3 regions of the Paenibacillus sp. JJ1722 genome follow, and region 1 is predicted to be linked to each of the others. Evidence: predicted binding sites of a transcription regulator. Region 1 holds the regulator's gene; each other region holds the start of a gene.

Evidence for each region. The regulator Rex, encoded in region 1, represses fermentation and respiration genes when NADH is low (regulators of the CRP and FNR family bind a similar motif). The targets are predictions, from matches to a motif close to TTGTGAAATATTTCACAA.
Region 2: pflB (formate C-acetyltransferase) is a predicted target of Rex. The motif match lies at 5,811-5,828, and genes of this name have one in related genera.
Region 3: ACM1ND_RS24905 (formate/nitrite transporter family protein) is a predicted target of Rex. The motif match lies at 4,348-4,365, and genes of this name have one in related genera.

What each region holds. Positions count from the first base shown of each region.
Region 1 is NZ_CP182500.1:3,547,904-3,555,500, forward strand. Features, by position in the region: gene ACM1ND_RS15760 (AAA family ATPase) at 1-735, opposite strand, end outside; gene ACM1ND_RS15765 (hypothetical protein) at 728-1,261, opposite strand; gene ACM1ND_RS15770 (DUF5590 domain-containing protein) at 1,804-2,328, opposite strand; gene ACM1ND_RS15775 (amidohydrolase) at 2,366-3,667, opposite strand; gene ACM1ND_RS15780 (redox-sensing transcriptional repressor Rex) at 3,654-4,307, opposite strand; gene dinG (ATP-dependent DNA helicase DinG) at 4,352-7,219, opposite strand; gene ACM1ND_RS15790 (tetratricopeptide repeat protein) at 7,377-7,597, opposite strand, start outside.
Region 2 is NZ_CP182500.1:3,707,585-3,715,181, reverse strand. Features, by position in the region: gene ACM1ND_RS16620 (winged helix-turn-helix transcriptional regulator) at 1-296, shown strand, start outside; gene ACM1ND_RS16615 (hypothetical protein) at 422-721, opposite strand; gene ACM1ND_RS16610 (DODA-type extradiol aromatic ring-opening family dioxygenase) at 1,039-1,806, shown strand; gene ACM1ND_RS16605 (Crp/Fnr family transcriptional regulator) at 1,946-2,662, opposite strand; gene adhE (bifunctional acetaldehyde-CoA/alcohol dehydrogenase) at 2,921-5,533, shown strand; gene pflB (formate C-acetyltransferase) at 5,862-7,597, shown strand, end outside.
Region 3 is NZ_CP182500.1:5,608,465-5,616,061, reverse strand. Features, by position in the region: gene ACM1ND_RS24925 (ABC transporter ATP-binding protein) at 25-918, shown strand; gene ACM1ND_RS24920 (hypothetical protein) at 931-1,734, shown strand; gene ACM1ND_RS24915 (glutathione peroxidase) at 1,822-2,298, shown strand; gene ACM1ND_RS24910 (FAD-dependent oxidoreductase) at 2,690-4,051, shown strand; gene ACM1ND_RS24905 (formate/nitrite transporter family protein) at 4,440-5,273, shown strand; gene ACM1ND_RS24900 (molybdopterin-containing oxidoreductase family protein) at 5,648-7,597, shown strand, end outside.

The sequences.
Region 1 (7,597 bases):
CAGATCCACTTGAATATGACGATCAAAACGCCCTGGACGCGTTAAGGCGCTGTCCAGCATTTCTTTACGGTTTGTTGCCGCAATGATCAAAATCCGCGGTGTATCTGCGGAATAAATACCATCCATTTCTGTCAGTAACTGATTCAAAGTCTGATCATATTCTCGTTGCTGTCCACCCTCACGTTTACCACCAATTACATCGATTTCGTCAATAAAAATAATTGCATTTTCCTTCTTTTCCTTGGCTGCACGAGTACGCGCCTCCCGAAACAACTCACGGACACGACCCGCTCCAACACCAACGTACATTTCAACAAATTCACTACCTGAGGCTGCAACAAATACAGAATTAGTGTAGTGTGCCGCTGCCTTCGCCATCAGCGTTTTTCCTGTTCCCGGAGGACCAGTGAGCAAAACGCCTTTTAATGGACGGATACCAAACTTGGAAATTTCATCATGTCGATTCAAAAAATCCAGGGCCTCGCGCAGTTCCTGCTTAGCGCTTTCTTGCCCACCGATTTCCTCAAAAGTCAGCTTGTCCGGACCATTTTTTTTACGTTTACGCTCTTGCCCAGCACCTACGGCCAAACCGCCACGCGCATGCATAAGCATTAACAAGCCGCTGAGCATCACGCCAGCAACCAGAAGAGGGATAATATTTACCCCAATAAAAACGAGAAATATAATGGTTACCGGCACAATGCCGATTAATATTTCCTTAATCCATCTAGGCATTAGGCCATACCCCCATTTGCTGAGATTGACGTGGCAAAACGATAAACTTGGTCGCTTTACCTTCGCTGAGTCGGATATAGACATTGTTCGAATCCATGTCGGTATCAGCTTTGATACCCGTCTTTTTCTTTTTCATCTGCTCAACTGTAGATGAAATTTGAGTATACTTTTTATTTTCCATCGCTTCGGCCACAGGAAACATAGCCTCAGACCACCATTGATTCAGTGCTGAATTGGAACGATCTGCGATATCCAACTTAATGGTGCGGCTGCCAATGATGGATTGTCCTTTTTGCTTAACCACATCGACCAATCTGGCCACATCCGCCTGCGGTTTGAGATCTAGTTTCAATACAACCTGATCCTGTTTAATATCTATTTGAGCGCTTGTCACGCCTGGATATTGAGATACCAGTTTTTCCAGAGGACTTTGCATTGTAACCTGACGGTAAATGAACCATCCCCCAAATAGCAGCAAAGCTGCCAAAACTGCCGCCACAACGATAGGAACTGCACGCAATTTCAAACAACATCCTCCTCTCAAAATGTAAAACCCAGAAGAAACGGGACGAATGTCAACAAACAACCAAATTGCATGATCTTATAGTGATCAGCAATTCTTTTTTCTATCATTTTTGTCTATCACTTATAAAATATAGTATATCATAACGTATATCTAATATCGAAGGCAATGTGTGGAGGAGTTGTGATGAGGCAAAATCTTTGGTTATGGTGGAGGCGAGACGCTGCGTGTAGGATTTGATCTTACGATCGCTGTTGCCACCGGATTTTTTCGATTAGATTCTTATGGGGAAAATCCGGCGGCAAAGGCGAACGCTCCGCTTCTCCAGATTCAAATCCTCCACTCCGCTATTGCCCGCCACAAAGATGAATTTGACCTAGGAGAGAAGATGGATAGGTAAAGATGCTTCACTGGCTTTCAGCCAGCTTTACGGCATAGCAAAACTAAAAGACGTAAATACGAATTTTGTCGTATTTACGTCTTTTTCTTGAGCTTTTAATCATTTACTAGTCATTCATTCCACATTTGCCAATCCTCACACCAGCTCAGTTATTGGGCAAAGTATATTTCACACCCGTCGCTACCCCATCTGAGAAACGATAAAAGGTGTAGTAATGATGACTTCCATCATCGTAAAACAACTGCCACACATATTCGCCATTGAACACACTCGGCTGAAGCCTTACAATTTTTGCACCTGGAAGCTGCTGCTGAATTATTGCCGTCATTTTTTGCTCATCGACTCCGTTCTTCAGCAACTCGGTGTGAACACCGCTATTATCTGCGGCAGGTACGTTAGGTTGTCCTTCCACTTTTTGAAAAGGAACCCACACCATTATATTTTCATTCTGTGCATTTTTCCCCTGAACCACCCAATATACCTGATCCCACACAGACTTCCATGTTTGAGTCGTGCTAACCAGACCAGCTGATTGCTTGGCCTTAATGATAGCGGCATTTTTCTCAGCCACCTGGTCTTGAGTAACATAGGAATAATACCAGAAAATGCTGACCAGGATCAGTATCACGGCCAAAATGGCGACCGCTATCCATTTTTTCTTATTTTTCAAACCTGTGCTTCCTCTCTAAGGGGATGTGACACCTAAATTAGCGCGACAGCAGCCCTTCAAAGGCGGCTTGTGCCTCATGTTTGATACGTTCCTCGTCCATAGTCAGGCATTCGCCGTTTTTCACAACCTGGCGACCGTCTACCCACACATGAGCCACGTCCTTGGCGCTTGCAGAGTATACCGCATGGGAAATAAGATCTGTACGCGGCAAGAAATGTGCCTGATTCAGATCCAACGCGATAAAGTCAGCCTTGTTGCCCGCTGCCAACGCTCCTACTTCTTTTAAACCAATCGACTTTGCACCGTATTCTGTTGCCAGACGCAGCGCTTCACTTGCAGGAACTGCCGTAGGGTCACCGGATACACCCTTGTGAATAAGTGCCGCCAGACGCATTTCCTCGAACATATCCAGGTTATTATTGCTGGCAGGACCATCCGTTCCGAGAGAAACAGTAACCCCTGCACGCAGCAATTCAGGCACTCTTGCCACACCACTTGCCAGCTTCAAGTTGCTACCCGGATTGTGCGAAACCGCTACACCACGTTCAGCCAGTAAAGCTATTTCTTCGTCGTTCAAATGAACGCCATGGGCAATAAGCGAAGGACGGGAGAAAAAGCCAAGCTTATCCAAATGTGCAACTGGACGCAAACCGTAGTCGCGTACGTTTTGCTCCACTTCGGCGATCGTCTCAGACATGTGCGTATGCAGTGGCAAGTCCAGATCATGCGCTGCTTGTACGAATTTTTCAATAAACGCAGGTGGACATGTGTATGGCGCGTGCGGAGACATCATCGTTGTAATACGCCCGTCTGCTTTACCATGCCAGTTACGCGCAAAAGTCACGGCCTCAGCCAGCTTGATTCGCTGTTCTTCTTCCGAGCATAGTCCAATTGCTCCACGCATCAGACTTGCACGAATACCTGACTCTTCAGCTACACGAGCCACCTCATCCATATGATCGTACATGTCCAGGAAGGTCGTTGTTCCACCTTTCAGCATTTCCAGCACAGACAAGGACGTACCCCAGTACACGTCCGTAGATGTAAACTTGGCTTCCATAGGCCACATTTTCTCCTGAAGCCATACTTGAAGTGCCAAGTCATCTCCATGCCCACGCAGCAGAGACATCGCCGCATGACCATGAGTATTAATCAGACCAGGTAAAAACAATAGCCCCTTACCATCGATCGCTTCCGTCTCTTCCTCACCCGCAGGCAAAGTTTCGCCAATATAAGTAATACGGCTATCCTCCACAATCATAAAACCATGGACTACCCCAGCTTCTGATCCATTTACGGCAAAAGAGCCGTTTTTAATCATCCATTTATTCACTGTCATATTGTGTTTCTTCCTTTCCGTCCTCCAAATAATAAGCGAGGCTAAGCAAATCAGTTGTAAAGTCTGTGGCATGAATCCGAATGTTGGCCGGTGCCTTGAGAGTAGTCGGTGCAAAGTTCAGGATCGCTCCAATTCCGCTCTCAATAAGCCTGTCAGCCACGTGCTGTGCTTCAAAATCAGGTACGGTAATAATCCCGATTCGAATGTTTTTTTCTTTCACAGTCGCTTCCAGTTCATCCATCGGTTGAACGACCAATGTATTGATCTTGGTCCCTACCTTATCCGGAAACGCATCAAATACTGCGACAATCTTCATATTGTCTTTTAAATAAGCGTTATAATTCGAAAGGGCTTGCCCCAGATTACCCGCACCGACCAATACGACATTAATTTGCTGGTCGATTTTCAGGATATGGCGTATTTTCTCAATTAGATAAGAAACATCATAACCGATACCCTTCCGACCAAAATCTCCAAAATAGGCGAGATCTTTACGGATTTGGGCCGGGTTCAAATCTAGCCTCTGTCCCAACTCTTGAGAAGAGACCGTAGCCACCTCCCGTTTGTGAAGTGCATTCAGATAACGTAAATATACGGGTAACCTCCGTACGACAGCCTCTGAAATTTTATCTGATTTCATACTTGCTCCCCCTAATTGTAACGAACATACTTAGTGTCCGTCCGTTATGCCTCTGTCTCCGGGGCGGATTGGAGCCATTCGGCGATGCGGGGCACCATTTGCTCCGATGGCATATGCTCCATTTTTGGTCCCGGTAACGAGTACAAAAAGTGCTTTCCGTAATAGGATTCGATCACACGCGTATCGTAAACGATAACGACCCCGTGGTCGCTCGCTGTACGTACTAACCGACCAAATCCCTGTTTGAAGCGAATGACCGCTTGTGGTACAGACAGCTTCATAAATGGATTCTTCTTCTGCTGCTGAAGCAGCTCGCTTTTTGCCTCCAGCAACGGGTGATTCGGCGGTTGAAACGGCAAGCGAACAATGGCCAGACAAGTCAGAGCCTTTCCTGGAATATCGACGCCTTCCCAGAAGCTGCTGGTTCCCAGCAATACAGAAGCTTTGGCTTCCTGAAAACGGCGGGTTAGCTTGCTGCGACTCCCACTGTCCACACCTTGTCCCAGCACAGTAATTTCGCTGGATGCTAAGGCCTCTTTGAGCGGCTCATACACTTGCCGGAGCATCCGATAGGAAGTAAACAGAACGAGCATTCTCCCCCGCGTCGCCTGAGCAGTCGCTCCTAGAGAGCTAACGAGCATATCTACAAAGTGTGCATCTCCTACACTGCCCTTCACGCTTGGGAAATCCCGTGGAATGACCAGCAACACCTGATCCCTGTAATTAAAGGGTGACGGGAGCTGCGAAGTCATCAGCCGCTCTTGATCTGCGGCCTCCTGCAAGCCGAGCTGATCGATCATGTACTGAAACGACTTATCTACCGATAAGGTAGCAGACGTCAGAATAATGCTTCTTTTTTTGTCAAAAAACATTTCTTTCAACTGGCGGCTCACATCGACGGGCACCGCATAAAATTGCAATGATTTACTACGGAATTGCCCACTCGCTTCGAGCCAGTATACGGTTGTTTCATCATCGAGTCGGATAAAAAAGCGCAAATTTTCTCGGATTCCCGCCAAATCCTTGAGCAGACCCGTGATATCTGTAATAAGGCTATCTGCCGCATAATCGTCATGTTCTTCCTTGACGTCCAGCATCAGCTTGTCGCCCTTGCGCAAAATTTCGCTCATCGTTACATATAGCTGATTTTCCAAAGCACCCGCCTGATCCCACTTTGCAGGCTTGGCCGAAGGTTTGAGACGGGAAGAAAACTGTCCTGTTTCACCCGGTGTCGCATCGCTTCGCTCTGGCAACATGCCAAACAGCTTGTCGCTTAGCAGGTCCCAAGTTTCCTTAACCTCTAACACGAGCGGATACATCTGGTCGATGGTTGAAGCCCAATCCGCCGACTTCTCGTGCCCCGATTTTGCCAACTGTTGACGAAGTGAAGGCAGTTGTCCATTCTTGCTGTCTTTGAACAGTCGCGTCAGTGTATGCACGAGTGTGAAATATTTCATATGCATACCTAGGTGCTTACCAGCTACTTCCTCCAGGTGATGGGCTTCATCAATCACCAGATGTTCATAGCTCGGCAACAACTGGTGACTGGCTTTGACGTCTGTGAACAACTTAGAGTGATTCGTAATAACGACATCCGCTATCCCTGCTTCATGGCGTGCACGATGATAATAACATTTGCGGAACCATGGACAAGAACGACCAAGACAGGACTCTGAATCACTCGCCACCGTTTCCCAGAAATCCCCTCCACGGTTGCTCAGATTCAGTTCTTCATCATCACCGGTTTCTGTTAGCGTCAACCAGACGATCATCTGAGCCGCTGTAATTAAGTCTTCCTTCGGTGTCGCGAAGTCTCTTCTGTTTATTTTATGTTCAAACTTACGCAGACACAAATAATGTCCCCGACCCTTGAAAATAGCAGCCCGGAACGGAAACGGAATCACCTTGGTCAGCATAGGAATGTCGCGCTCGCGTAATTGCTCCTGCAGGTTGATCGTATGTGTACTTACCATAACGCGCTGTCCTTTTTTTACACTGTGATACAGCGATGGGAGCAAATAACCGAGAGACTTTCCTGTTCCTGTACCTGCTTCGATCAGCAGATGCTTGTCTTCACTCAGTGCCTGATTTACACCCTCAATCATCTGTATCTGCGCCTCGCGCTCCTCATATTGGCTCAAGGATGAACGCAAATTGTCCCGCACATCATCCATGTACTCCTCAAAGGAAACACCTGAAAGTGGATTCGGGTCATCTTCTCTACGCGGTGCAGCTAGCTCCGTCCAATCTTCCACTTTTAGCGCAAGCTGACGAAAAAACTGATGTCCCTCCAAATCCTGAATAGGATCAAGCTCTTTCTCTTCACGCACCCCATCAAGAAACCATCCAAGGTCACTGTCTTCCTCTGCAAACAAATCACTAAGCCGCTGTATCGTTATCAGAGGTAATGCTTGAAGCTCACCCAGACACTTTAAAAACACCTCAGCCGTAGCCAACGCGTCGCTGTCTGCTTGGTGAGGGCGATCATGCGCCAGCCCGAACTCAGAAGACACAAAACCCAACTGATACGAAGATAGCGATGGAAACATAATTTTCAGAAAATCCATTGTATCCAAGATTCTTCCGCTAAACGGTAAATATCCGCACCGATCCAGAGCGTTTTGCAAAAAATTAAAATCAAACGCCACATTATGACCGACCAGCACAACATCGTCCAGCATAGGCACGAGCTCCATCATCATTTCTTCAAGTGCAGGAGCATCCTTGACGTCATCGTCTGTAATTCCGGTCAATCCAGTGATAAAAGGTGGAATAGATCTGCCAGGGTTCACATAAGAGCCGTAAACACGGGAAATGCTGTTATCATGATCTATAATTGCAAGTCCGACTTGAATGATGTCATCCGCGGACTGGGTGCCTGTCGTTTCAAAATCCAATACCGCAAATTTCATTCGGGCTTAATCCTTTCTTATGACACTTACAAAAATAATAACTCTATATATTAGCATAGCAGAAGATCGCCTGTTTGGAAATTAAGACAGCCAAAAAAGACGATGCACACGCCGCCTGAGGAGGTGGGCATGCATCGTCTTACTCGGTGTCTGACAACTACATCCAGGTCATCATGGAGCTGTCGTATCGAAGCATTTCGGTACCGGACAAACAGGCTTCCATATTGTGCAGCGGCTCGGGTAACGCAGGATCGAACTGATGTGCGAGAGCAAAACATTTTTGCGCCTCCTCTACGTCAGCCTGCTTTGCCAACAGACAGCCTAGCGCATTATAGATGACCGCCTTTAGTCCTGCCTGCTCAGTCAGGTCCAGCACCT
Region 2 (7,597 bases), 160 kb from region 1:
TGTGTCCGCGTTTTGAAACCGCCTTTTCATGTTTGGGTAAGCGTTGGAATGGATTAATTATTCAATCCATGATGAGCGGTCCTAAGCGGTTTAAGGATATTTCCAATCTGATTCCCACAATGAGTGACAAAATGTTATCAGAGCGGATGAAAGATTTGGAAAATGAAGGAATTCTTACACGTCATGTATATCCAGAAACTCCTGTCCGTATTGAATACGAGCTAACAACCAAAGGCCGTGCACTTCAGCCGGTTATGGAACAGATTCAATTTTGGGCTGAGGAATGGATTAGATGAGCACCAAACTAAATAAGCGTTTCTCATAGCAAAACAGCCTTTTCCTAGGAAAAAGGCTGTTTTTTTATTTTGTGTATAGGGCTACTTATCCATTTTACAGAAATGATCTACATAGGCAGCACGGCTTAATAGCCTTTGACGCGCCCTGCAACTGAGAATAATCCTGCTGTTGCACGGCGGGGCACACGGGTTTGAATATCCAGCGCGGCCGAACGGAATGTACCCAAGCAGGAATGGCAAAGTCTTCCTGCATAAATGGGGGAACGGCAGGATTCACAAGGATAATCAAGCTGACTGTATGTGGAGGGAAACTTGCCTGCTCTTACCCAATCTGTGAGCAATTCTATAGGTGTGCCGGTTACGTCACTGAGCTGGCGAGTATGAGTAGAAGGATGCTTCCATAGATAGTTAGAACAGCGGTCCAAGAATATATTTTCTTCCTGAATACAAGAACTACACAGGTTTCTAAGGTTTTGACGAAAAACGGAACCGCATTTTGGGCAATTAGAAGTATGTATTTCCATAGAAACCAGTCCTTTGTATCGAAATATAGTGAAATTTTAAATTTATTAGTTATATATTACTATGACCTTATACCTATATCAATCTTTATTTATGGAATCTCTGATCTTTAAGTGTATGTTGAAATCTGTGTTGATATTACTTTGTTACTTATGTATTATTACTTACATAAAGTTACTTAATGAATAAAATAAACTATTGATGATAAGGGGATCTTTATATGATGCCATCTTTATTTTTGGCCCACGGCTCACCGATGCTTGCTATTGAACAGACGGACTACACTTCATTTTTAGAGCAACTGGGGAAAAGCGTTCGCCCTAAAGCGGTTGTTATCTTTACTGCTCATTGGGAAGCGCAAACGTTGACGATCAGTTCGATGGATGACGTGTACGATACCATTTATGATTTTGGCGGTTTCCCACCGGAACTGTACATGGTGAAATATCCAGCACATGGTTCTGTGGAACTGGCCAATAAGCTGGAAAAATTATATGAACAAAAGGGCATTGACGTACAAACTGACCGGGTGAGGGGACTGGATCATGGATCCTGGACATTGTTGCATCGTATGTATCCTGAGGCAGACATTCCGGTAGTTCAGATCTCAGTAAATCCATATCTTTCGCCCAAAGCACAATATGCCATTGGTGAAGTGCTGCGTGGACTGGGAGAACAAGATATTCTGGTCATTGGCAGTGGAGTGACTGTTCATAATCTGCGTATCGTCAAATGGGGGGAAACGAAAACAGAACCTTGGGCTATAGATTTTGATGATTGGATTATTGAAAAAGTGCAAAGTAGAGATATAGAGGCTTTGGATCACTATGAAAGCGAAGCACCGTATGCTCGCCAGGCCGTACCAAGAGCAGAGCACTTTGTACCGTTGTTTATTGCAATGGGGAGTGGTAATCCTGCAAACAAAGCCAAGGTCATCCATAGAAGCTATGAGATGGGGAATTTAAGTTATCTATGCTTACAGTTTTAAAAAGTGTGTTGCCAGAAGAAGGACTATTGTTAAAATGCTTCGCAACTGCTTCTGTATAAGTAGAGGAGTGGAAATAAATTAGGGAGTGTTATAAGCTATAATGGCTTATAACACTCCCTTTTACGTAAAAAACGATTTATTATATGCGGCAAATCTCACGAGGGCACAATTCACAATGACATACGCCTTGCAGCATTTCCAAATCCTTGACAACAATCATGCCATTATCATATTCAACTGCATTTTTCTTACGTAGATCACTAAGCATCCGGTTTACGCTTTCCCGAGTCGCACCGATCATATTTGATAAGTCAGTATGAGTAATTTTTTTATGAATCAGGATATGTTCGCCGTGAGGCTCACCATAGGTATTGCATAGACGGATGAGTGTTGAACATAAAGCGCCAGGCTTGCCGTACATCATCAAATCGCGGAACTTAGTCTGAGTAATGCGATGATGCGAACCCATCCATTTCATAAAGTCAATCGCAAAATCACAATGCTGGCAAATAAGTAGCTCCAGATCTGTATGATCGATTACGCCAATATCACTGTCTTCCAGAACCTCAGCAGAAAAGGAATGCTTAGTACCGAAAAATGGATCGGCTTGACCAACAAGATCGCCGCTTTGATACATATATAGAATAAGTTCCTTACCCTCATCCGTTGTTTTGGTTACTTTCACGCGTCCGCGCTTAATATAAAACAGCTTATCCGCTGTATCTCCTTCCCAGAACAGATGCGAGCTTTCTGGCATAACTCGATCTTTCATCATCACTTGCAACCGGTTGAAGCTGGCCTCCGAGAAGCAACAGGTGTTGCCGCGGGCTTCCATTACATTTGTAGGGTTTCTCATCGTCCATTTCCCCTTTGTATCCTATGTTTTTTATCTGCAACTTGATCAATTCAAATTCATTATATACCTGCGCAATGCGTTTTTGGGGCAAGAAGAGGGGGTAAAAGTGGCAGAATTCCAAACTTTGTGATTTAATTCACTTCATAAAATAAAATTTTAAATAGATTGTGAAAAAAATCACAATATATCTTGAAAAGCTGTGTTACGATCAGTGCGTGAACAAGAGATAGTACACGAGATAACAGGAGGATGAGGGAAATGGCTGTTAAAAACGAGGTTATCCAAAAAGAGCAAAGCGCAGAGCAGTATATTCAAACGCTGATTGACCGGGGGAACCGGGCACAGCAAGCTTTCATGAGTATGAATCAGGAACAGATTGACGAAATCGTACAAGCTATGGCACTCGCAGGGATGGATAAACACATGTACCTGGCGAAGTTGGCTGTTGAAGAAACAGGACGCGGTGTGTACGAGGACAAAATCACCAAAAACATGTTTGCAACAGAATATGTCTATCATAGTATCAAAAATGAAAAAACCGTCGGTGTCATTGAAGACAATGATTTTGACAGTTTTCAAAAGATAGCAGAGCCAGTCGGCATTATCATGGGGATCACTCCAGTGACAAACCCGACTTCGACTACGATGTTCAAAGCGTTGATTGCCATTAAAACACGTAACCCAATCATTTTCGGTTTCCATCCATCTGCTCAATCGTGTAGTGCGGAAGCAGCCCGCGTCTTGCTCGAAGCAGCCGTCAAACATGGTGCTCCAGCTGATTGTATTCAATGGATTGAAGCTCCATCGATGGATAAGACAAATTCACTCATGAATCACCCGGATGTGGCTCTGATTCTGGCAACTGGTGGATCAGGCATGGTTAAGGCGGCATATAGCTGCGGTAAACCTGCTCTGGGTGTAGGCCCAGGTAACGTGCCTTGCTTTATTGAAAAAACAGCAGACATCAAGCAGGCCGTGAACGATCTTATCCTCTCTAAATCTTTTGACAACGGTATGATTTGTGCTTCCGAGCAAGCGGTTATTATCGAAGAGCCAATCTTCGAACAAGTGAAAAAATTGATGATCGCTAACGGCTGCTATTTTGTAAATAAAGAAGAAGCAGCTAAGCTCACTCAAGGAGCTATGAATGTCGAGAAATGTGCAGTGAACCCAGCAATCGTCGGGCAGTCTGCTGTGAAAATTGCTGAAATGAGTGGTATCACAGTACCAGCAGGAACTAAAATTTTGGTCGCTGAGATTGAAGGGGTAGGAACAAAATTCCCATTGTCTGCGGAGAAATTGAGTCCTGTATTGGCTTGCTATAAAGTAAAAAATGCGGAACAAGGTATTCAACGCGCTGCTGAAGTCGTGGAATTCGGGGGCATGGGCCACTCGTCCGCTATTCATTCGAACGATGAGGACGTTATCGCCCGCTTCGCAAACCGTCTGCAAACAGGACGTATCATTGTAAATGCACCTTCCACACATGGTGCGATTGGCGACATTTACAACACCAATCTTCCTTCGTTGACACTCGGTTGCGGTTCGTACGGTCGTAACTCGACTTCGTCGAACGTATCGGCAGTCAATTTGATTAATGTGAAAAGGGTGGCGAAACGGACGGTGAATATGCAATGGTTCAAAGTACCTTCCAAAATCTATTTTGAAAAAAATTCGACACAGTATCTTGCTAAAATGCCTGATATCACACGTGTAGCCATTATCACGGACCCTATGATGGTAAAACTGGGATATGTGGATCGTGTTATTCATTATCTGCATCAACGCCAAACACCGGTAGCTATCGAAGTGTTCTCTGAAGTAGAGCCAGATCCATCGACAGTTACGGTAGAACGTGGTACAGAAATGATGAGACGTTTCCAACCGGATTGCATCATCGCACTGGGCGGCGGTTCGCCAATGGATGCGGCTAAAGGCATGTGGATGTTCTATGAATATCCAGATACTGATTTCAATAACTTAAAACAAAAATTCATGGATATCCGTAAACGGATTTACAAGTACCCACGTCTGGGCCAAAAAGCACAATTTGTAGCTATCCCTACAACCTCGGGTACAGGTTCCGAAGTTACATCGTTTGCAGTAATTACGGACAAAAACCTGGGTAACACGAAGTACCCGCTGGCTGACTATGAGTTGACTCCTGATGTGGCAATTATTGACCCAGTGTTTGTATATTCGCTGCCTAAAACAGCTGTAGCGGACACAGGTATGGACGTTCTGACACATGCTATCGAGGCTTACGTGTCCGTAATGGCTAATGATTACACAGATGGTCTGGCAATTAAAGCCATTCAATTGGTATTCCAATACCTAGAACAATCGGCTCTGATCGGTGATAAGCTGGCTCGTGAAAAAATGCATAATGCTTCCACACTTGCTGGTATGGCGTTTGCTAATGCATTCTTGGGTATTAACCACAGTCTTGCACATAAATGGGGTGGACAATACCATACAGCGCATGGCCGCACGAATGCCATTTTGCTGCCGCACGTTATTCGCTATAATGCGAAAAAACCGACAAAATTTGCTTCGTTCCCTAAATATTCGCACTTTGTTGCGGATGAGCGTTATGCAGAAATCGCGCGCATACTGGGACTGCCTGCACGCACCACCGAAGAAGGGGTTAACAGCTTGATCGAAGCAATCCGTAAGATGAACAAAACACTCGGTATCGAGGAATCGTTCCAACAAATCGGTTTCGATGCGAAGGATTTCGAATCACGTGTAGACTATCTGGCTGACCGCGCATTTGAAGATCAATGTACAACTGCGAATCCGAAGTTGCCACTGGTTACGGAGTTGGCTGATGTCTATCGCAATGCCTTCTACGGACGTTTTGACCAATAATATAATAGGTACGAAGAGGCTTGTGAAAAAGCATTTTCTCGTTCAATACCGATGCAGGCTCTCTATATAGAGGGCCTGTTGGTTTGGGAAGGGAGGTGAACGGCAAGGCTAAGGATATAGGCGCGAAGCTAGGGAAAATAAAGTGATAAAAATCACTCATGTTGTGATTTTTATCACATACTACACTCTATCATTATTCTACAATAAGGGTGTAAGAAAGGTCCCGACACTGAGCGTAAGGCATCGGTGAACAGGCCGGGCTCAAGAAATAGCGTTATCGTGAAAAAAATCACAAGTCCGGAAGACCAAACAATTTGGAGGGATTTACATGTCGGTGATTGAGAGAGAATTACAAGAGCAACAATCTGGCTGGAGAGGTTTTAAAAAAGGCAAATGGACTAAAGAAGTCAACGTCAACGATTTTATTGAAACCAATATCTTACCTTATGTTGGCAATGAAGAATTTTTGGTTGGTCCTACCGCCAACACAACTGCACTGTGGGATATTGTATCCGATCTTACCAAAAAAGAGCTGGCAAACGGCGGCGTGCTTGATGTAGACGTGAATACGCCATCCACTATTATTTCACATAAGCCGGGTTATCTGGACCGGGATAAAGAGCAAATTGTCGGTGTACAAACAGATGCTCCATTCAAACGCTCTTTGCAGCCGTTTGGTGGAATTCGGATGATGATCGACGCTTGCAAAGCCTATGGTTTTGAAGTACCAGAAAGTATCATTGATATCTTCACTCATATTCGTAAAACTCACAACCAAGGTGTATTTGACGCTTATACAGATGAAATGAGAGCAGCTCGTAAAGCTGGTATCATTACTGGTCTGCCAGATGCATACGGTCGTGGTCGTATTATCGGTGACTATCGTCGTGTAGCTTTGTATGGTGCAGACTTCTTGATCCAAGATAAAAAACTGCAACTGAAAAGCCTTGAAGTTGATTCCATGGAAGAAGATGTAATTCGTCTGCGTGAGGAAATTTCCGAACAAATTCGTGCTTTGAATGAACTGAAACAAATGGCTGCTGAACACGGTTTTGATATCTCAAAACCTGCTAACAATGCGAAAGAAGCTTTCCAATGGGTATATTTTGGATATCTTGCAGCAATCAAAGAACAAAATGGTGCAGCAATGTCCTTAGGACGTGTATCTTCCTTCCTTGATATTTACTCTCAACGTGATATGGAAGAGGGTACAATGACAGAAGAACAAGCTCAAGAACTGGTCGATCATTTTGTTATGAAATTGCGTATTGTTAAGTTCTTGCGCACACCTGACTATAATGAACTGTTCAGTGGAGATCCAACTTGGGTTACTGAGTCCATTGGTGGTATGTCCGTAACTGGAGAAACTCGGGTAACTAAAAACAGCTTCCGTTTCCTGCACACCCTCTACAATCTGGGACCTGCACCGGAGCCGAATCTGACTGTACTGTGGTCGGAAAAATTGCCTGAAGGCTTCAAAAAATATTGTGCGAAAGTTTCTATTGAAACTAGCTCCATTCAGTACGAGAATGACGATCTGATGCGTCCGATTTATGGAGACGATTATGGTATTGCTTGTTGTGTATCGGCAATGAAAATCGGTAAACAAATGCAATTCTTTGGTGCTCGTGCCAACTTGGCTAAAGCTCTGCTGTATGCAATTAACGGTGGTAAAGATGAAAAATCTGGCGTCCAAGTAGGGCCTGAATTCCCAGCCATTACAGGCGAAGTTCTGGAATATGAAGAAGTGTTGAGCCGCTTCAAACCTATGATGGAATGGTTGGCAAAACTGTACATGAACACTTTGAATGTTATTCACTACATGCATGATAAATATAGCTACGAACGCATTGAAATGGCGTTGCATGATCGTGATATTCTCCGCACCATGGCTTGTGGTATTGCGGGTCTGTCAGTTGCTACCGACTCCTTGAGTGCCATTAAATTTGCAAAAGTTAAACCAATCCGTAACGAAAAAGGGATTGCTGTTGACTTTGAAATCGAAGGCGAATACCCTTGCTACGGTAACAACGATGACCGTGTAGATAACATCGCTGTGGAACT
Region 3 (7,597 bases), 2.1 Mb from region 1:
GATAAGGGAAAGGGATGATTCCAAATGTTTCGTCTGAAAACGGCAAATCTGGATATTGCTTATGAAGATCGATTGATTGTAGAAGATCTGAACGTAGAAATACCGCAAGGGAAAATCACAGCCTTGGTGGGCGCAAATGGTTCTGGCAAGTCCACCATTCTGAAGACGATGGCTCGCATCATGAATCCTAAGGGCGGCAGTGTTCTGCTTGACGGTAAATCCATTCATAAGCAATCCACCCGGGAAGTAGCTAAACAGCTGGCTATTTTGCCACAAAATCCGACTGCACCGGAAGGATTAACCGTGACGGAACTGGTATCTTACGGACGTTTTCCCTATCAAAAAGGCTTTGGTTCCATGAAAGCGGAAGATCGCAAAATGGTAGAGTGGGCCATTCAAGTAACGGGAATGAGTGAGTTCCACGATCGTCCGATTGATCAGCTTTCTGGCGGTCAGCGTCAGCGTGCTTGGATTGCTATGGCGCTTGCGCAGGATACGGATATTTTGTTTCTGGATGAGCCGACGACATTTTTAGATATGGCGCATCAACTGGAAGTGCTGCATTTGCTAGAGTATCTGAATACTTCGGCGGAGCGCACCATTGTTATGGTCGTACATGATTTGAACCATGCGGCCCGGTATGCTCAGCATATGATTGCGATCAAAAAAGGGAAGGCCGAGGCGGTAGGAACTCCAACTGAGGTTATGTCTCCTGATGTGCTGCGCGAGGTGTTCGGGATTGAGGCGGATATTGTAACAGATCCTCGTACGGGTGTACCGCTCTGTCTTCCATATGCTTTGGCTGGACAGCCAGCGGTAAGCCAAGCAGTAAAGGAAATGAATGTGGAAGAGAAGCAACCCGTGGGTTCTGTTGCCGAGCGACGTGATGCCAGACCACAAGTAGCGGCAAGAGGTTAAAGGGGACATACCATGAGACCACTGGATTACAATCAGCTTGAGCAATTAGCGAAAATAGTGAGAGTCACGCCGGAGGATGCAGTATATTCCGGCCCAGTGGCGGAATGGCTTGAACCAGAGAAGCTCCGCTCTGTAATGGAGTACTATAGCGATCTTCTGCGTGCTGAAGACGATTTGACCGCAGCTGTTTATTTTGTGAACCAGTTGCGTGGCCTCGTGTTTGCGCAGCATTTTATGGTGTCTCTGTGTGAACGCCGTCTGGACCTGTCCGTTTCCAATCTCAGATTTCATATTTGTTATGAAGGTCAATATCCCTCTATTAGCCTCCAGGTCATCGACCTAACAGAGCTGGACAATACGCGGAACAATGGGGATGACCATTCTTCCGGACAGGCTCAGCAAGCGTTACGTGACTTTTACAGTTTGCAGATGCGGCCCATATTGGAGGCAATAGCTGCAGTGGGGAGCGCATCTATTGGGCAAATGTGGGGACAGTTTCCGTTGACATTGCTGTATTTTAAGGATAGAGTACAGCCATCGTTGACTGATCCTCAGGATGTGGAGCGCTTTGAACAAGATTATATGTATGTGACACGTGAGCTGGAGGGAGAGGTATTCGGGCGTAAAAGAAATCCGTTTACGGTTCGTCTCATTGAATTAGACAATCCTTACCGCCCCGGTGAAAATACCTACATGAAACCGTCCTGTTGCCAATATTACAAGACAGGTGGAGGCCAGCGGTATTGTTATGCTTGCCCAAAAATGTCCGCTTCCGAACGCGAAGAACGCAGACTCGAAGTGATGGCATCACGGTAAAGTCACTGTGGATGTTGGCATGTCCGTCACGTTTTGGTTAAAATAGGTTATGTAACCTAAACCAAGCGACACGAAGGAGGATGCTGTATGTCTGTCTATTCACATAATGCCGTAACACCAGCGAATCAGGAGGTTTCTCTGGATACTTACACCGGTAAGGTGCTGGTTATTGCGAATACCGCCAGTAAATGTGGACTTACCCCGCAATATGGGGATTTGCAAAAGCTTTATGACGAATATAAGGATCGGGGATTAGTTGTATTAGGATTTCCTTGCAACCAATTTGGCGGTCAGGAGCCGGGCAGCAGCGAGGAAGCGGCTGAATTTTGCCAATTGAATTATGGGGTTAGTTTCCCGATATTCGCCAAAGTGGACGTCAACGGACCGGATACAGCGCCTCTGTTTGAATATTTAAAAAAGCAACAACCTGGAGAACAGGAAGATGGGACAATTCAGTGGAATTTCACGAAATTCATTGTGAATCGTGAAGGTGTACCTGTGGGTCGTTTTGAACCGAAGGAGTCACCAGAAGCGATGAAAGCAGCTATTGAGCAATTGCTATAGTAGCTTCGCTTTAATTCCAACGTATATGTTTAAAAAGGGTCTGATTTCCGGAATGTCTCCGGGAAACGGACCTTTTTTGTTCTCTACATATGCATTTGTCTAAGGTGTGTTGCGTTATGTGAAGGTCGATTCCAAGGGCATAATCAGGAGGCTTACAGGGAAAACTGGATGGAGCAAAGAAACATTTCAGCAAACGACTGAACTCGTATATCCTTTCTTTTTTAAATGTGGACAAATTGTGAATATCTTAAAAAGCTATTGTAATGTGAAAAATATCACACTATAATAAGCACATGAAGTGAAATAAATCACAAACGCTAACGAGCTGTTTACGTGAAACTATTCACAATTATTATACATTTTATGCCCACACACCAAGGAGGAATTTAACATGAAAGTAGCAGTTATCGGATGTACACACGCAGGCACGGCAGCTATCGTCAACACAGCTAAATGTTATCCAGATGCCGAAATTACCGTTTATGAGCGTAATGATAATATTTCATTCTTATCTTGTGGTATTGCTCTGTACGTAGGTGGTGTCGTCAAAGATCCGCACGGACTGTTTTATTCGTCTCCAGATCAACTGGCTGACTTGGGTGTAGAGACCAAGATGCTTCATGAGGTAACGAGTGTGGATACGGCAGGCAAGACGCTGCATGCACGTAATCTCCAAACAGGTGAAGAATTTACAGACACATTTGATAAATTAATTGTGACTACAGGATCATGGCCCATTATTCCGAAGCTGGAAGGCATTGAACTTGATCATATTTTGCTCTGTAAAAACTATAATCATTCGAATGATATCATTGAGAAAGCCCAGCACGTACAGAACATTACAGTCGTCGGAGCAGGATACATTGGTGTTGAACTGGTAGAAGCGTTCCAAATGAACGGTAAAAATGTAACATTGATCGACAGTGCTGATCGTATATTGAATAAGTATTTGGACCATGAGTATACAGACCGGATTGAAAGTTCCCTGAAGGAGCACGGCATTAAGCTGGTACTTGGCGAGACGGTGAGTCGTTTTGAGGGTACGAACGGTAAGGTAAGTAAAGTCGTGACCTCTAAAGGAGAATATGAAACAGAGCTTGTTATTCTCTGTATCGGTTTCCGACCTCAAACGGATCTGCTCAAAGGTCAGGTAGATATGTTGCCTAACGGTGCGATCATTGTGGATAACTATATGCAAAGTAGCTGCCCGGACGTGTTTGCAGCAGGTGACAGTTGTGCAATCCGCTATAATCCGACAGGCAAAACGGCTTATATCCCTTTGGCAACCAACGCAGTTCGTATGGGTACGCTGGTAGCACGTAATCTGGTACAACCAACCATTGCCTACATGGGAACCCAAGGAACTTCGGGTATCAAAATTTACGAAGACAATATTGCAGGAACAGGCATGACGGAAGCGGCGGCAACGGACGAAGGCATGACTGTAGAAGCTGTAACCATTGAGGACAGCTACCGGCCTGAATTTATGCCAACCTCCGAAAAGGTATTACTGAAAGTGGTATATGAGCAGGAGACACGGAGAATTTTGGGGGCACAAATTATGTCGAAGGTGGATTTGACGCAATCCATTAACACGCTATCCGTAGCCATTCAAAATCATATGACCATTGACCAGTTGGCCTTTGTCGATTTCTTCTTCCAGCCACATTATAACAAGCCTTGGAATTTCCTGAACGCAGCAGGTTTACAAGCATTGCCTACAATATCCGAACGGAACCCAGTTACTGTATAATTCGGTTTGTCTGTGACATTGTTCATAAGTTTGTCAACAATCTGAGACGTATGGACGAATCCTTATAGTACAATATAGAGTAGCATAAGGATTAGGGGGTAAGTAGCTTATGGATTTGTTTTATATCCTTTTTCTTGTAGTCGTAGCGCTGGTAGGCCTCGGTGGAGTTATTTGGTTCTTGAGAGCAGTTGAAAAGGAAGAATACAACTAAATGCAAAGCGCGTAGTAGCGCAGTAGATGTAATAATACAGAAAAGACAGTCCTTTTTCCAAGGGCTGTTTTTTTAATGCTTGATAAAGTGATTTTTTTCACAAACATAATCACTGATTTTAAATAAAATATGAAAGAAGAACATTTTAGTGAAAAGATATTAAAGGAGCGGGGACATATGGCGAGCTATAAACCGGGGCAAATTGCCGAAAAGACGGTGGAAACAGGAGTGGCCAAGGCGAACAACCCGTGGACTGTGGCGGTGGTACTGGGATTTTTGGCAGGTGCATTTATTGCACTCGGGTTTTTGCTGGATATACGTGTTATTGCAAGTGCGCCTAAAGAATGGGGAAGCATTGCCACCTTTATTGGAGCTGCGGTGTTCCCTGTAGGTCTGGTATTAGTTTTGATCGCCGGCGGAGAATTGCTGACCGGCAATATGATGGCGGTTCCTTTGGCGAGATGGGCAGGACGGATTAAGACAGGGGCCATGCTTCGTAATTTGGCGATTATTACGCTCAGTAATTTTGCGGGTGCGTTATTCGTTGCTTTTTTCTTTGGCCATGTGCTGGGTTTGACAGAAACGGGTCCTTACCTGGACAAAGTGGTGGATATGGCAGGACATAAGCTACATGAAAGCTTTTTGCAGTCTTTTATATCGGGTATAGGATGTAACTGGCTCGTAGCACTGGCTGTATGGCTGGCTTATAGCACAGACTCAATTGGCGGCAAAATTATGGGGATTTGGTTCCCGACCATGGCCTTTGTCGCTATTGGATTTCAGCACGTTGTTGCCAATATGTTTCTCATTCCGGCGGCTATCTTTGCAGGCCACTTTTCATGGGCAGATTATGTTATGAACTTCATTCCGGTCTGGCTGGGGAATTTGGTAGGAGGTAGCCTGTTTGTGGCTGGAGCCTACTGGTTGGCCTATTTGAAAAAGCCTCAAGCCAACGCACATCCAGTGAATGAATCTCCAACTACTTCTTCGGTTGCACATCAAATCCGTTGAGTGATCCTGCTTAATTACGGCACTTTAAACAGCAATAAACAAAGCAAATCCGCCATGACAGGCCCGGGGGAACGAAACCTGTCATGGCGGATTTTTTTTGGGAGTGGTCCATGATTTGGCATGGAGGATGAGTGTGCTCTCGTCCCATAATGCCTTGATCTCTTTTACCCTCGGTAAGATATGATGAAACAGGATGTCGAAAAAAATTATGATTCTTAAAAAAATCCGTTTTGCTCTATGCAGCAGACGGATTTTTTTAATATTTTGGAGAGCGGCTGTGTGGGAAAATCCTTCTCTTGCCATAGGTCAAAGCTGTGGATATGATAAGAGCAGTGTAATTTTTGGAAACGGTAACGGAAAGGAGCATCAACACTATGGATCATCGCAATAGCGCGCCTCCTGAGGCCACGCTTCAACAAGACTTACAAAGGGGACAGCGGATGACGGAGCAGCAGGACGGTATTTTTCCAGCTGTATGCCCGTTAGATTGCCCGGATACGTGTGGGCTCCTGCTTCACAAGGAAAATGGAAAGATAGTCAAGGTCACTGGGAACCCGGATCATCCTATTACCAAAGGCGCTATTTGTAACAAAGTTCGCAATATGACGGAGCGGGTATATGATCCTGATCGGGTGCTCTATCCGTTGAAACGTATAGGCCCCAAAGGAGAAGGGAAGTTTGAACGAATTAGCTGGGAGGAAGCGGTCGATACCATTACAGGTCGATTCAAGGAGCTGATACGTACGGACGGATCGGAATCTATTCTCCCCTACAGCTTTTATGGCAATATGGGCGTATTGAGTGTGGATGGAATGGATCGCCGATTTTTTAATGCGCTGGGTTCAAGCCAACTGGATCAGACGATTTGCAGCGTGGCTGGGAATGAAGGCTGGGCATCCGTTATGGGCTTTAAGGGCGGCACCAGCCCGGAGGACACGGAGGATGCAGACCTCATTATTGTGTGGGGTGGAAATGTCATTAGCACCAACATGCATCAGGTCGTTTTGGCTGAGAAGGCACGTAAAAAGGGTGCTAAGGTGGTCGTTATTGACGTTCATCGCAACCGGACGGCGCAATGGGCGGATTGGTTCATTCCGTTATATCCGGGGACGGATACGGCGCTCGCGCTGGGTGTTATGAATGTGCTGTTCGCTCAGGGACTGACGGACGCCGAATTTTTACATCGCTACACGGTAGGCCATGAGGAACTGCGCGAGCATGTTAAGACATATACACCAGAGCGAGTTTCGCGGATTACCGGCGTGCCGGAAGCAGATATTATCCGTTTAGCGGAAATGTACGGAACTGCGCGAGCAGCGTATATCAATATAGGTAATGGGCTTCAGCATCATGATAATGGCGGTATGAACGTACGTGCGGTTACATGCTTGCCTGCGCTCACTGGACAATGGCTAAAGCACGGCGGGGGAGCGTCACGCTCTAATGGCGCTTATGGCAAATTTAACGGCGCCAATCTGGCGCGTCCTGATCTGCGACAGAACCCGGATGCCCGGGTGATCAACATGAACCGGATCGGAGAAGCGCTGCTACAGAAGGAACAGCCGATTAAGGCGTTATTTGTATACTGCAGTAACCCGGTAGTTGTAGCTCCCGATTCGGAACGGGTGACTGAAGGATTTGAACGAGAGGATTTGTTCACAGTCGTACATGACCTGTTTCTTACGGATACGGCCCGTTATGCCGATATTGTGCTGCCTGCAGCGTCTTCCTTTGAGGGTACAGACCTATATAAATCCTACTGGCATCACTATGTCCAGATGCAGGAACCCGTCATTGCTCCACTCGGGGAAAGCAAAAGCAATTATGAGCTGTTTAGCCTGCTCGGACGGGCTATGGGCTTTGACGAAGCTGCCTTTACGGAAAGTGAAGCGGACATGATCGCAGGCGCGCTGGATAATCCAACGAACCCTTATCTCAACGGTGTAACCTTGGAAGCCTTAAAGAAGTCACCTTTTGTAAAGCTTGATATGTCGCCAAAGGCCACTTATTTGGATCGTCTAACCACGCCTTCAGGCAAGATTGAGCTATATTCGAAAAAAATGAAACAAGCAGGTCTGCCCGCGATGCCTTCATATGTGCCGCTGATTGAAGGGTATGATGGAGAGCATCGACCGCAAGCGGACGAGCGGTTTCCATTAATGTTTATTTCACCGCCAAACCATAATTTTCTGAATTCTACTTTCGCTAACTTACCCAAGCATCAGCGGCTGGAGCGGGAGCCCTTGCTACAAATTCACCCGGAGGATGCTCAGACAAGAGGCATCGCGGATGGGGAACCGGTTACCGTATGGAATGATCGGGGG